Regions from separate parts of the Oceanobacillus picturae genome, predicted to be linked through region 1. Evidence: riboswitches for the same ligand, from Rfam matches in the RefSeq annotation. Region 1 holds a riboswitch; each other region holds the start of a gene.
The links. Region 1 has a riboswitch for S-adenosylmethionine ahead of BN988_RS07805 (methionine ABC transporter ATP-binding protein). Riboswitches for the same ligand answer to the same signal wherever they lie in the genome.

Region 1 (4,289 bases):
CTTCGTATGGTTCTACCTCTAATGTGATGCCTTCCTCTTCAAGTAGTGGCTTTGCTTCTTCCAAGATCTCAGCATGCGGAATACTAGAAGCACCTACCTTAATTGTATTGTTATCACCTTCAGATGAAGACTCATCCCCTCCGCCACAAGCGGCTAACGCAAGAACAGCCAATAATGATACTAGGATTAGAATTTTTTTCATTTTTAATTAACTCCTTCTTCTGTTTTATCGTTTATCTAGTTTTGTTGCTATAATATCTCCAATAAATTGGAAGATAAATACAATGACCACAATGAGTACGGTACATAGGAACACGATATCAAAGTCCCGGCGCATAAAGCCCGAATAGTATGCATAGCTCCCCAATCCTCCAGCTCCAATTGCTCCAGCCATCGCTGTATAACCAATAAGTGCAATAGCTGTTACTGTAATACCAGATATTAACGCCGGCATGGATTCTGGAAGTAGCACTTTAAAGATAATTGTTCTGGTTTTTGCCCCCATTGCCTTAGCCGCTTCCACGACGCCTCGATCCACTTCACGAAGGGCGATTTCAACTAGTCTTCCATAAAATGGTGCAGAACCAATGATAAGTGCGGGTAATGCGGCCTCTGGACCACGTATTGTCCCAATTAGGAAATTAGTGAACGGGAATAACAAGAAAATTAAAATGATAAAAGGAATGGCACGAAAAACGTTCACCAGTGCTGATACAACAAAATGGAAGCTTTTATTTTTCCAAATTCCATCTTTAGAAGTCAGATAGAGAAGTAAACCGAGTATAATCCCAAGTATAAACGTTCCAATTAAAGCAGTAATCGTCATATAGAAAGTTTCTTTTGTTGCTTCAATTAAATCTTCTATTTTAATGCTCTGAAATAAATCATTTAGCATTTTGAATCACCTCCATTTCCACAGAGGATTTTTCTTTAATATATCGAACCGCTTCATCCAATTCATTTCCTGCAATTTGTACGATTAGAGTTCCATACGCCCCAGCTTGTGTCTGCGTAATTTTCCCTTGCAGAATATTGATCTCGACTTCATACTTCTTAGCAAGCTGGCTAATAAGCGCCTGATTGGTTGTTTCACCAATAAAATGAAGTCGAACAATTTTTCCTTCCGTATAGGCTTCTGTAATGTCACGAATATTTTCATCTTCCTCACCGTTGCCCATTACCTGTTCCACAAACTTCTTGGTTACATGCTGACGAGGATGGAGAAAAACATCCATTACGTCGCCTTGTTCTACTACTTTTCCACTCTCCATGACGGCAACATGATTACATATTTTACGAATAACATGCATTTCATGGGTTATTAATATAATCGTTAAACCAAACTGCTTATTAATATCTACCAGTAAATCCAGAATGGAATTCGTTGTCTCCGGATCTAGTGCAGATGTTGCCTCATCACAAAGCAATACTTTTGGATTGTTAGCTAGAGCTCTCGCTATTCCAACACGTTGCTTCTGTCCACCACTTAATTGAGAAGGGTATGCCTTCTCTTTCCCTGATAGCCCAACAAGATCGATGAGCTCTTGAACACGCTTTTGCCTGTCCAATTTAGCAACACCGGAAATCTCCAACGGAAACGCAATATTATCCTCCACCGTTCTCGACCAAAGCAGGTTAAAATGCTGGAAAATCATGCCAATATCCTGTCTTGCTATGCGTAGCTGGCGGGCAGTCATTGCAGTGATATCTTCATTGTTAATCTTAATGCTACCGCCCGTGGGCTCTTCAAGCCTATTGAGCAAACGGACAAATGTACTTTTTCCAGCACCACTGTAACCAATAACACCAAATATATCGCCATCATTTATGTTTAAATCTAAACTTTCTACTGCAGTTACGCTGCTTTTGTTTGAAGTAAATACCTTACTCAAACCTTCAATTGATATCACGTTAATCCTCCTTAGTAAACCTCGGCAATAGTATGCCCAAATAGCACAAAAAACGCCATTCTGAAAGAACAGAATGACGTAGTAAGTCGTCTTCACGTTCTCTCATCTGTCAAAGTTTTCACTTTGCAGGAATTGGCACCTTTCAACTATTAAAATAGTTGAAGGTTGCCGCGGTTTCACAGGGCCAGTCCCTCCACCGCTCAAGATAAGAGTCTATTTTTTTATCCACTTAAATTCGATAAGAATTATACTATCATGCTGCTTTTACTGTGTCAATAAATAATTTAAGATTAATTTTTAACAAAAAGTTCTGGTTTATACTCCATCAAATAGCCGTAAATGTTAGGAATGGATTGAAAGGCATAAACCTTCTCCTTTATCTGATGATCTTTCATAATGAGAAGACAAGGTACGCTTTCCACCTGGTTCTCGATCATAAACTCTGGATAAAGGGATGCATTCATTTCATAGAAAATGGTTTCCTTGTGCACTTGTTCAATTTTTTCTAGCATGGTTCTTGCAAGCGCACAGGTACCACAAAAAGGAGTATAAATATAAAGCAAATAATCGCCATCATTTAGTTGTTTCGTTGTTAATTCTTGCAAAAAATCACCTAACCAATCTGCCTCATAATAAAAATAGAGGGTTAACCGCTATCCGTTTACTTACCAGCGCTGTTGCAAGCGCTTGTTCAGGTGTTGTCGCGACCTCCCGATATTCACTGCTGACATATATATGTTCTGCATGTGGGAGCTCTCTCGCCAACTGTTTACGTAACTTTATGCCTGAATAGTCTTCGTCCACTAAAATATACACGTCCTTATAGTCAAGCTCATAAGTTTCAAGTAATTCATCTAGACGTTCCACTCCAAGTGTTCCATTGGTACAAACAATTGTTACTTCATCTGTAATAACCTTTTTAACTTGTCGTTTATCTGTTAAACCCTCTACAATGATTATTTTCTCATTTTCATGTGACATGGTTACATAGCTCTCCTCGAAAATCAAGCAAAATGTTTTTTCTAAAATCATTTCCTAATAAGAGTATATGAAGAAAAGAAGGCTAACTATACAACTTTTATAAAGATGCACGTTAGCCTCCCTTTTTTATTCTTTATTCTTCATCGTTAAGCACTGCCTCATATGCCTCAGCGTTCAGAAGTTCATCTAATTGCGCTTGTTCAGATGGCTCAATTACGACCATCCATGCTTTCTCATATGGGGATTCATTAACGAACTCAGGGCTGTCTTCTAAATCTGCATTTACTTCTACTACTTTTCCACTAACTGGCGCATATAATTCAGAAACTGTTTTTACAGATTCTACACTACCGAATGGTTCGTTAAGTTCCAATTCGTCTCCAACTTCAGGTAACTCAACAAATACGATGTCTCCCAGTTCATCCTGAGCAAAATCGGTAATCCCAATACGTAGTTTGCCGTCTTCCCTTTTAACCCATTCATGTTCTTTAGAATATAATAAGTCCTTTGGTATGCTCATTGTTATCCCTCCATTATGTAATCCATCTTAACTATAACTCAATTTGCGCATATTTTTCTAGTCAAAAATTTATTCTGACCGCCAAGTCTCATTATAAACTTCTTCCTTGAAACCGACTGTCACCTTTTGACCGTCTGTAGCAATCGGGCGTTTTATAAGCATCCCATCTGTTGCTAGAATAGCTGCCATTTCCTCATCGGAAGCATTCGCTATTTTCTCTTTAATATTTCCTTCTCGGTATTTTTTACCACTTGTGTTAAAAAATTTCTTTGCTGGCAGTCCACTATTCTTAATTAGTTCAAGAATTGTTTGCTCAGTCGGTGTATTTTCCACAATATGAACGGCATGGAAATCAACCTGATTTTCTTCCAACCACTTTTTGGCTTTCTTGCAAGTACCGCAATTTGGGTACCAATAAAACGTCAGTGCCATTGACTTAACCACCCTACTCACTTATTTGCTTCTATTATAGCAAATATGTAATAGACATGACGAGTTAGATGCTAGCTATAAGTAAATGACACCATAAACAGACGTGTATCTTTAAAAGCAAAAAGCCAAACGCTCATTCGAATACTTCGTAAAAATTCGAATGCATTTGGCTTTAAGGTATTTATGATTAAACGATATACTTTTCTTCCTCAATTATTTGCTCTGCAATTTCTCTTTTCTTAGCTACAACGTTTGTTGGTGTGTGACGTGTAAGCTTTCTTAATGAAGATAGCATCATTCTTAGCGTATCTCCTTCTTCAACAGCGATTAGTGTTTCTTTCGCGTCTGCTTCAATACGATTAAATGCCTCCTGAACATAAACCTGTGTATATTGCAGTTTTAGATTACTTTTTTCCAAGCCAGATTTATTTATTGCCTTTTCCGTT
Region 2 (4,289 bases), 500 kb from region 1:
TGCAGCATGTAACTGAAAAGAGGAGACCATCTTTTCTACCACCTGAAGAAGTGCTTTCATCTCCTCACTTTCCATTTGTGGCCTAAAATTATAGTTAACCTTTGCACTAAGGAGGTACTTGGCAAAATAATAAATTTCATCAGACGGCATTTCCGTTTTTAACGAGTCGGATAAGCGGTTACAAAGGGACTTAACGCCTGTGTATTCATCAGTTGTTTTTATTACTTCCTTCTCAACTACATCTACCTCAACAAATTTCCCTTGCTCTATTCGCTTTAAGAAAAAGTGAAACCAAACGACAATATTATTAAAAACTTCATCAGTAAACTCCACCCTAAAACGCTGCTCATGCTTCTGTAATAATTGCCTTAGTAGATGCACCAATGAGAGATCAAAGCTTAAATATGGTCTAAAAGCCTGGTCTTCTATGTTGATAGAAGAATTTTGTAGATTACACAAAATGCTGTACCAGCTTTCTTTTGGTGTAACCAAAGATAGATAATAGATCAACAGCCTTCTGATATCGTTTTCATTTCCTTTTATCGAGTACCCAGTCTTACGATCAGAATAAAAATATAACTGGTTCGTTTTCATTTCTTCTTTAAGCTTCTTAATATCATCTAGGACTGTATTTCGACTTACTTCAAAAATTTGTCTGATATCCTCTAAAAAGTAAGCCTTTTTCTCCCCAACAACATGTATATAAATCCAAGCCCTTCTTTCTACAGGAGAGAATTCGTAGTACGTCGCTCTTGATGAAGAATGTTTGGCAGTAATATCTTTTTTAGTTTGTTCATCGATATATATGCCTTGCCCTCTCACTTGCTTGACCTCTTCTAATTGATGGTCATTAAGCCAATTATTTATTTTGTCAAGGTCACTATAAATCGTGCGCCGTGATACATTTAACAAGGTTGCAAGTTCTTGGATGGTAATGTATGAATCTTGAATCAGTAACTGATTTAATACTGCCATACTACGTTGATCCATCTTTATCCCCCTAATCAATAGTTCATAAGTAGTATGTTCTATACCTATATTTTATTAAAATATAGCCTACATAATAAGACCAAATGAACCACATCGTATTGTGCAAAGTTGTACTGAAGGTCGAGTAACCTAATGAATCTGTCGAGTAATATAAAGTGAAACTTATATCAGTAGGAGTTTTACATACGGTTCCACCGTAAATTGGAACCGTATGGCAAATAGGCTATTTCCTCATTCCATAGATTAAGTAATATACAATACTAATTATATTTGATTAATTGAATTCAAAATGTGATCTTTTTATGAAATGGTATGAAAAAGGGCAATCAAACCGATATTTATCACCCTAAACATGTCGAGTATTTAAAATATTTCTTTGCTATCATATAAAGTGAAACTTCAATCAGTGGGGATTATCGTTCTTCCCCAATGATTGTTAGTTGAACGAATCGGGATGTTAGCGTCCGTTTTACTCCCCCTCCATGTTTTGGAGTTGGAGTCTTACGGACGGTGGCACCGGGATTAACAGAAAGGAGGGATAACGTGTTAAAGGAATTAAACCAAGTCATTGAATATATTGAAGAACGGTTAACGGATGATTTGTCGCTTGAAACTATTTCTGAATATGCCGGGGTTTCCGATTATCACTTTAGAAAAATATTTTTTTACCTATCCGGAATGACACTAAATGAATATATAAAAAACAGAAGACTATCAGAGGCAAATAAGGACTTGTTGCGAGGAGAAAAAGTAACAGATGTTGCTTTCAAATATGGATATCAGTCAGTGGACGGCTTTAGCAGAGCATTTAAAAAATGGAACGGTTTTCTACCCTCAGAAGTAATGAAAAGAGGAGTAAGCAAAACGTTTCCGAAGTTCACATTTGTCATAACAGTACAAGGAGGAACTACAATGGAATTTAGAATAGAAGATAAGCCAACATTTAATTTAGTTGGTGTAAGTAAACGTGTGCCAATGCAATTCGAAGGAGTGAATAACGCGATTGTCGAGCTTGCGAAGAATATAACAGATGAACAAAAAGAGGAAATGCATTCTCTGCAAAATTTAGAACCATATGAGATCGTGAATGCTTCCTATGATGCAGATGCTCAATTTCTGAAAGAGGAAGGCGATTTAACGCACTTGATCGGTGTATTAACAACGGAAGATAACGTCAGTGGTCAATTAGATAAAGTAACCGTGGATGCCTGTACATGGGCGATCTTTCCTAATGAAGGTCCATTCCCATCAACACTGCAAGAAACCATGGCAAAGACCTATTCAGAATGGCTCCCCTCTTCCGATTATGAAGTGATCCCTGCCCCTACCTTTTCGTTTACTAAAATGGATGAACAGAAAGCGGATTATGCCTATAGTGAAGTCTGGATTCCAGTGAGGAAAAGATAAATACGAGGACTTATAATGAATGAAGAGCAACGCTGACTAAGGGGCGTTGCTCTTCTTATAAAAATCCTCCCCCCTCTTTAATGACCACAAACCCAAAACATCACCTCTCTATTTCTTAATTATCAAAAAAATCACTTGACGGTAATTTCATTTTACTGTATCTTTAATCTACAAATTACATATCACGAATTTTCTTATCCAGAGAGGTGGAGGGACTGGCCCTACGATACCTCGGCAGCAGCTCTTTTAGAGTAATGTGCCAATTCCAGAAGCGTAACGCTTGAAGATAAGAAGAGTATTTTAACGTTGACGTTTAAGGTCTCTTCTTGCTATAGAAGAGGCCTTTTTTGTTTGCATTTTACTTTCGCAAACTAAATGTACAGCAGGGCAACAGGAAAGGAGTATGTTTTTTATGTATACGATGGATTTAACCAATAAAGTGGCCATTGTCACGGGTGGTGCACATGGTATTGGAAAGGCGATTGTGGAGGCATTTTTAGATTGCGGGGCAAAAGTTGCGGTTGTAGATATGGCTGAGACACATGATGAAACAACAGCTAATACGTTTCATGTTCAGGCCGATGTGTCCAATCCGGAGCAAGTAACCACGGTGGTTGCTTCGGTTATTGATCATTTCGGCAGAGTAGACATTTTAGTCAATAATGCGGGGATTTCCACGATGGACTATTTTGTTGATATAAAAGAGCAAGACTGGGATAAAACAATCGATGTGAATGCTAAAGGGGTCTACCTTTGCATGCAATCTGTTGCGAAACAACTACAAGCTCAAGGCCAAGGTGGAAAAATCATTAACATTGCCTCACAAGCTGGGAAAAACGGCTACCAACTAATGGGTAGTTATGTTGCTTCAAAACACGCGGTACTAGGGATGACAAAAGTGGCTGCACTAGAACTAGCCAAAGACAATATTAATGTGAATGCCGTTTGCCCAGGAATCGTGGAAACAACGATGAAACAATCAGAAAGAGTGATTGGCGGCCACCTACGCGGTCTTCAAGCTGAAGATATTAAACATGAAGATAATTCACAAGTTCCCTTGGGTAGAACTGCTGTACCATCTGACATCGCGAATGTCGTTGTTTTTCTTGCATCCACCTACTCCGATTACATGACTGGCCAAGGAATCAATGTTACGGGTGGGATGACCATGAACTAATCTCTTGTTACATGCTTACCCACTAAAAAATCAAAATGAAGGAGGATATTTTGATGGCTAATGCGAAAAAAGGAAATGCACTTGCACTACTTCCGTTACTTATCTTTGTATTACTATTTATTGGCACTGGCGTTATTTCTGGAGACTTCTCCAATATGCCATTAAACGTTGCGATTATTATTGCGGCGGCTTTTGCTCTCGCCATGAACCGAAAAGAAAAGCTATCTAGCAAGATTGATATCTTTACGAAAGGCGCAGGACATCCGAATATTATCTTAATGGCGGTAATTTTTGTAATGGCCGGGGCATTCGCTCAAACAGCTAGGGACATGGGGGCTGTAGATTCCACCGTAAACTTGGGATTATCCGTTATTCCTCCTAATCTATTAATGGTTGGACTCTTTATTGTAGGATGCTTCATCTCTGTATCAATGGGAACATCCATGGGTACCGTGGCCGCGCTAGCACCAATTGGCATTGGGATCGCGGAGCAAACAGGCATACCAATAGCGCTTGCGATGGGAACGGTTATAGGTGGCGCAATGTTTGGTGATAATCTATCCATGATTTCCGATACCACCATCGCAGCTGTCCGGACCCAGAAAACAAAAATGAGTGATAAATTTAAAACCAACTTTTTCATTGTTCTACCTGGCGCAATTGTAACCGCGATTCTTTTATGGATCGTGACCGCTGGAGCCGAAATCGATACCAT
Region 3 (4,289 bases), on a different contig from region 1:
TTTTAGCTACAACACTCATTTACTCCACCTCGTTTTTTTATTTTTATGCTGTACGTCTTACTCTCTCTTTTAATGGCCAATTTCACTTAACGGTACAAATGTTGGGATGGAGTTTCCATCGCGTTCTTCAATAATAAAGTCTGCTACGTCATCAGACTGGTAAATTTCTGCTAGTTTATTTAAGGTTTCATCATCTTTGTCTTTCTCTTGTACGGCGATAATATTAATATACGGGGTAGCTGTTTCATCCTCATGGTAAATGGAATCATCCAATGGGCTGAATCCTGCATCCACTGCAATACCGTTATTGATGAGTGAGGCGTCTACATCTGGCAACACCCTTGGAGTCTGACCCGCTACAAGCTGTTCAAATTTAAGGTTCTTCGGGTTTTCTACGATTTTATCGACAGAGCCATTTCCGTCAAAGCCTTCTTCCAATTTAATTAGTCCTGCTTCTTCAAGAAGTAAAAGTCCCCGGCCCATGTTCGTTGCTTCTTTAGCTAAGGCAATTGTTCCACCTTCAGGGATATCTTCTACAGAATCATGCTTTTCAGAATAAAGACCCATTGGCGCGATAACTGTTGTTGCAATTGGAGTCAGGTCAAGGTCATGCTCCTCGATAAAGGCGTCAAAATATGAAACAGTCTGGAAAGCATTCACATCGATTTCTCCCTCAGCTAATGCTAGATTCGGCTGCACATAGTCAGAAAAGCGAACAATCTCAACCTCTATTCCTTCTTCTTTGGCCTTTTCTGCTACATAATCCCAAATCGTTGTGTCAGAGCCACTAATTCCTACTTTGACCTTCGTTGCAGCCTCCCCATTAGAACAAGCACTAATCACCAAACTTAAACTAACTAATAACAATAATAGACTTAACTTTTTCATGCTGTATCTTCTCCTTTTGTTTTGATTTTATCTTCTTCTTATTTTTTTGGATAAAATATTTCCGGTGGATTGTAATCCCTGAACCATGACGACGAGTATTCCTACTGTTATTAGCATCACCATTGTGTCGAACCGCTGATAACCAAAGGTAATGGCCAGGTCTCCTAATCCGCCACCACCAACAGCTCCTGCCATGGCTGAGGCTCCAACCAATCCAATTGTGGCAATGGTTGCCCCTAACACGAGGGAGCTAAGAGCTTCTGGTATAAGAAAGCGAATGATTATTTGCCAAGGTGTTGCTCCCATTGACTGGGCAGCTTCCATCACACCTGGATCTACTTCTAAAAGAGAATTCTCTATTAATCTTGCAATGTATGGTCCTGCAAATAACACCATTGGTACAATAGCTGCGGCCGTGCCTATTGAGGTTCCAACAACTAATCTCGTGAATGGAATGACTGCGACCATTAGGATGATAAACGGAATAGAACGAAATATGTTTACTATTGCATTTAAGACCGTAAAAATATACTTGTTTTCCCATAAGTGCCCTTTACGTGTTACAACAAGGACAATTCCTAATACCAACCCTATAATCATAGAGAAAAATAGGGCGACTGCTACCATTACAATGGTTTGCCATAATGCCTCTGTAATTTGTTGCCAATCAACCAACATCTGCTAACACTTCCTTTACACTTACTTTTTGCTGATGAATATGCATAATGACACGGTTAATCTCTTTTTCTTCCCCTTCAAATTGCACGATAAGATTTCCAAATGGTACGCCCTGTAATTCTGTGATACTACCAAACAGAACATTTACCTCTACCTCGTATTGCTTTGCGATTTGCGACAACAACGGTGTTCCAGTAGACTCACCAACAAAGACAATCCGATAAATTTGGTTATGTGCGTCTTGTTTTCTTACTAACTCATATACGGAATCTGGGATTTGATCATGCATCACCGTACTGACAAAGTTATGAGCTGTGGTCGTTTGCGGCTGAGAAAAGACATCAAATACAGAACCAGATTCAACTACTTTTCCATCTTCAAGCACAGCAACTTTATCGCAAATTTCTCTAATTACGCCCATTTCGTGCGTGATAATTAAAATGGTGATATTGTATTCCTGATTAATTTTCTTTAAAAGTTTTAAAATAGCATTTGTTGTATCTGGGTCAAGGGCTGATGTTGCCTCATCACATAAAAGAATGGATGGCTGGGTTGCAAGAGAACGGGCAATCCCAACTCGCTGTTTCTGTCCCCCAGAAAGTTGATCTGGATAACTGTCAGCCTTGTCACGCAAGCCGACAAAATCAAGTAGTTCATAAACACGCTTGGTTATTTCCTTTTTTGGAGTTTTGCTTAACAGTAAGGGCATTGCGACATTGGTAAACACGGTTTTCGAATTAAGTAAATTAAAATGCTGAAAAATCATCCCTATGTTTCGCTTTGCCTCCCGTAGTTCCTTAGGTGAAAGTGCTTGTAAGTTTTGCCCATTCACGGTTACTGTTCCGGATGTTGGCTGTTCGAGTAAATTAACACATCGAATGAGCGAGCTTTTTCCAGCACCACTAAACCCAATCACACCATATATCTCTCCCTCTTCTATGTGGAGATCCACATTATCCAGTGCTTTTACACCTTCTGCCTTTTCGCCGTATACTTTTGAAACTTGATCAAATGTAATCATCTACTTCCTCCTGCTCGTTGTAGTTTCAAATTAAAAAGCCTCTTCTTATAAGATAAGAAGAGGCAATGAACTAGTATCCTCCTCTTATCTTTACAGACCTTCGTCTGTTGGAATTGGCACGTTGCTTTAAAAGCACGTTGCCGAGGTATCAATGGGCCAGTCCCTCCACCTCTCTGGATAAGAAGTAATGCATATTTAATTTTGTCGTGAAGAAGAGTTGTTTCGTGTAAAACTAAAAAATCCCTTCTTATAAAAATAAGAAGGGATCAGCTATGTACGATCATCCTCTTCTTATTTTTCAGGCTCGCATTCGCCTGTTGGATTTAGCACAGTACTATTAAAAGTCCGCTGCCGAGATATCAATGGGCCAAGTCCCTCCATCTCTCTGAATAAGAAGTAATGCATATTTAATTTGTTGTTGCTACTTACATTACTACCCGCCTTTCAATCTGTCAACAGTTTTTTCTAATAAATTATTCAATTCATTCTTTTAATTTTTAGCATAAGTAAAGGATTACTAAAAGATAAAGAACCCTATCCTTTGAATTACCGCAAACAGATAGGGTTCTTTCAATGCAAGCGTTATTCCTTTGGTTCTAGATCTTCTAGAGAGTCAATATCCATATAAGCTGGTACTGCTAACCCAGTTTTAGCACCCTCTAAGTTTGGCCCCAAGTCATCAAAATCATCTTCATATTGTTTATATAATTCGGCATGTGTTACTGGCATCCATACTGCTAATGATGCATCAGCACTCCCAGTTGCTATGGCTTCAAACATAATAGCTGGATCAACTTGTGTAAGTGTCACATCATAACCTTTTTGCTCTAACGCGAATTTAGCAACATTTGCTGTAAAAATTGCATCATCCCAAGGTAAAAGAGCGATTTCAATAGAAGTCCCATCCACAGAGTCTACACCTTCCGTCCATTCTGCAACTGTTTCTTGATTTTCCTTAGCCCAATCCTTTACTACTTCAGCATATTCCTTTTCCTGAGCCTCTAATAATGCTTCTTCTACATCTGGAAGCTCCAATTGTATGCGATCAATAATTGTGTAAGCTTCAGGCATTTCATCCTTTAGGCCTTTTCTTGCAATCGTTGTTATCTTTTCTTCATCACCATGAATACCTTTGGGATCCTTTAAATATTTTAAATCCCACTTGGCAAATTTATAATGTGGAGACCATGCACTAAAAATAATTGGTTCTTTATTATCAATAGCCTTACTTAATTGGGATAACATTGCTCCTGCCGAAGATAATTCCTGTTCCCAACCGGCAAGATTATCGTACGATTCTAAAACTTCTTCATTCTTCTTAGTTTGTCCAGCACCAGGCTCTGTACCAGTAATAGTATAATCTAATTCTTCACTAACACTTCCTTCTGCTTGTGCATCCTCATTACTTGATCCACAACCTGCTATCATAAGAGATAAGATTAAAACAATAAATATTCCTAGTATTTTACGTTTGAAATTCATCATGTTGTAAAAATAACCTCCATTTTATCTACTATAATTTCAATATATTTGATGGTACGATCCCCAGCATGTTAGATCGCAAGCATGCAAGTTTAATGTTATACCTATTGGAGGCTTGATTCAAAGTCCATATTCAGTTATTTCTGTATAAAAAGTTTGTAAAATTTTAATTTAACAGAGATTTCTTTGATACATGCTTCTATTACGTCGATTTACTCCG

Region 2: it holds a riboswitch for S-adenosylmethionine, as region 1 does, so the genes downstream of both, BN988_RS10145 (SDR family NAD(P)-dependent oxidoreductase) here and BN988_RS07805 (methionine ABC transporter ATP-binding protein) in region 1, are expected to answer to the same signal.
Region 3: it holds a riboswitch for S-adenosylmethionine, as region 1 does, so the genes downstream of both, BN988_RS16415 (methionine ABC transporter ATP-binding protein) here and BN988_RS07805 (methionine ABC transporter ATP-binding protein) in region 1, are expected to answer to the same signal.

What each region holds. Positions count from the first base shown of each region.
Region 1 covers NZ_CCAX010000001.1:1,524,891-1,529,179, forward strand. Annotated here, with positions in the region: gene BN988_RS07795 (MetQ/NlpA family ABC transporter substrate-binding protein) at 1-202, opposite strand, end outside; gene BN988_RS07800 (methionine ABC transporter permease) at 227-895, opposite strand; gene BN988_RS07805 (methionine ABC transporter ATP-binding protein) at 885-1,910, opposite strand; SAM riboswitch class I at 2,010-2,122, opposite strand; gene BN988_RS07810 (thioredoxin family protein) at 2,201-2,515, opposite strand; gene BN988_RS07815 (toprim domain-containing protein) at 2,538-2,891, opposite strand; gene gcvH (glycine cleavage system protein GcvH) at 3,025-3,411, opposite strand; gene BN988_RS07825 (arsenate reductase family protein) at 3,481-3,843, opposite strand; gene BN988_RS07830 (acyl-CoA dehydrogenase family protein) at 4,031-4,289, opposite strand, start outside.
Region 2 covers NZ_CCAX010000001.1:2,021,117-2,025,405, forward strand. Annotated here, with positions in the region: gene BN988_RS10135 (BglG family transcription antiterminator) at 1-990, opposite strand, end outside; gene BN988_RS10140 (AraC family transcriptional regulator) at 1,534-2,397, shown strand; SAM riboswitch class I at 2,589-2,690, shown strand; gene BN988_RS10145 (SDR family NAD(P)-dependent oxidoreductase) at 2,810-3,574, shown strand; gene BN988_RS10150 (Na+/H+ antiporter NhaC family protein) at 3,628-4,289, shown strand, end outside.
Region 3 covers NZ_CCAX010000003.1:396,323-400,611, reverse strand. Annotated here, with positions in the region: gene BN988_RS16430 (M20 family metallopeptidase) at 1-19, opposite strand, end outside; gene BN988_RS16425 (MetQ/NlpA family ABC transporter substrate-binding protein) at 70-888, opposite strand; gene BN988_RS16420 (methionine ABC transporter permease) at 916-1,566, opposite strand; gene BN988_RS16415 (methionine ABC transporter ATP-binding protein) at 1,556-2,587, opposite strand; SAM riboswitch class I at 2,669-2,771, opposite strand; SAM riboswitch class I at 2,876-2,983, opposite strand; gene BN988_RS16410 (glycine betaine ABC transporter substrate-binding protein) at 3,170-4,072, opposite strand.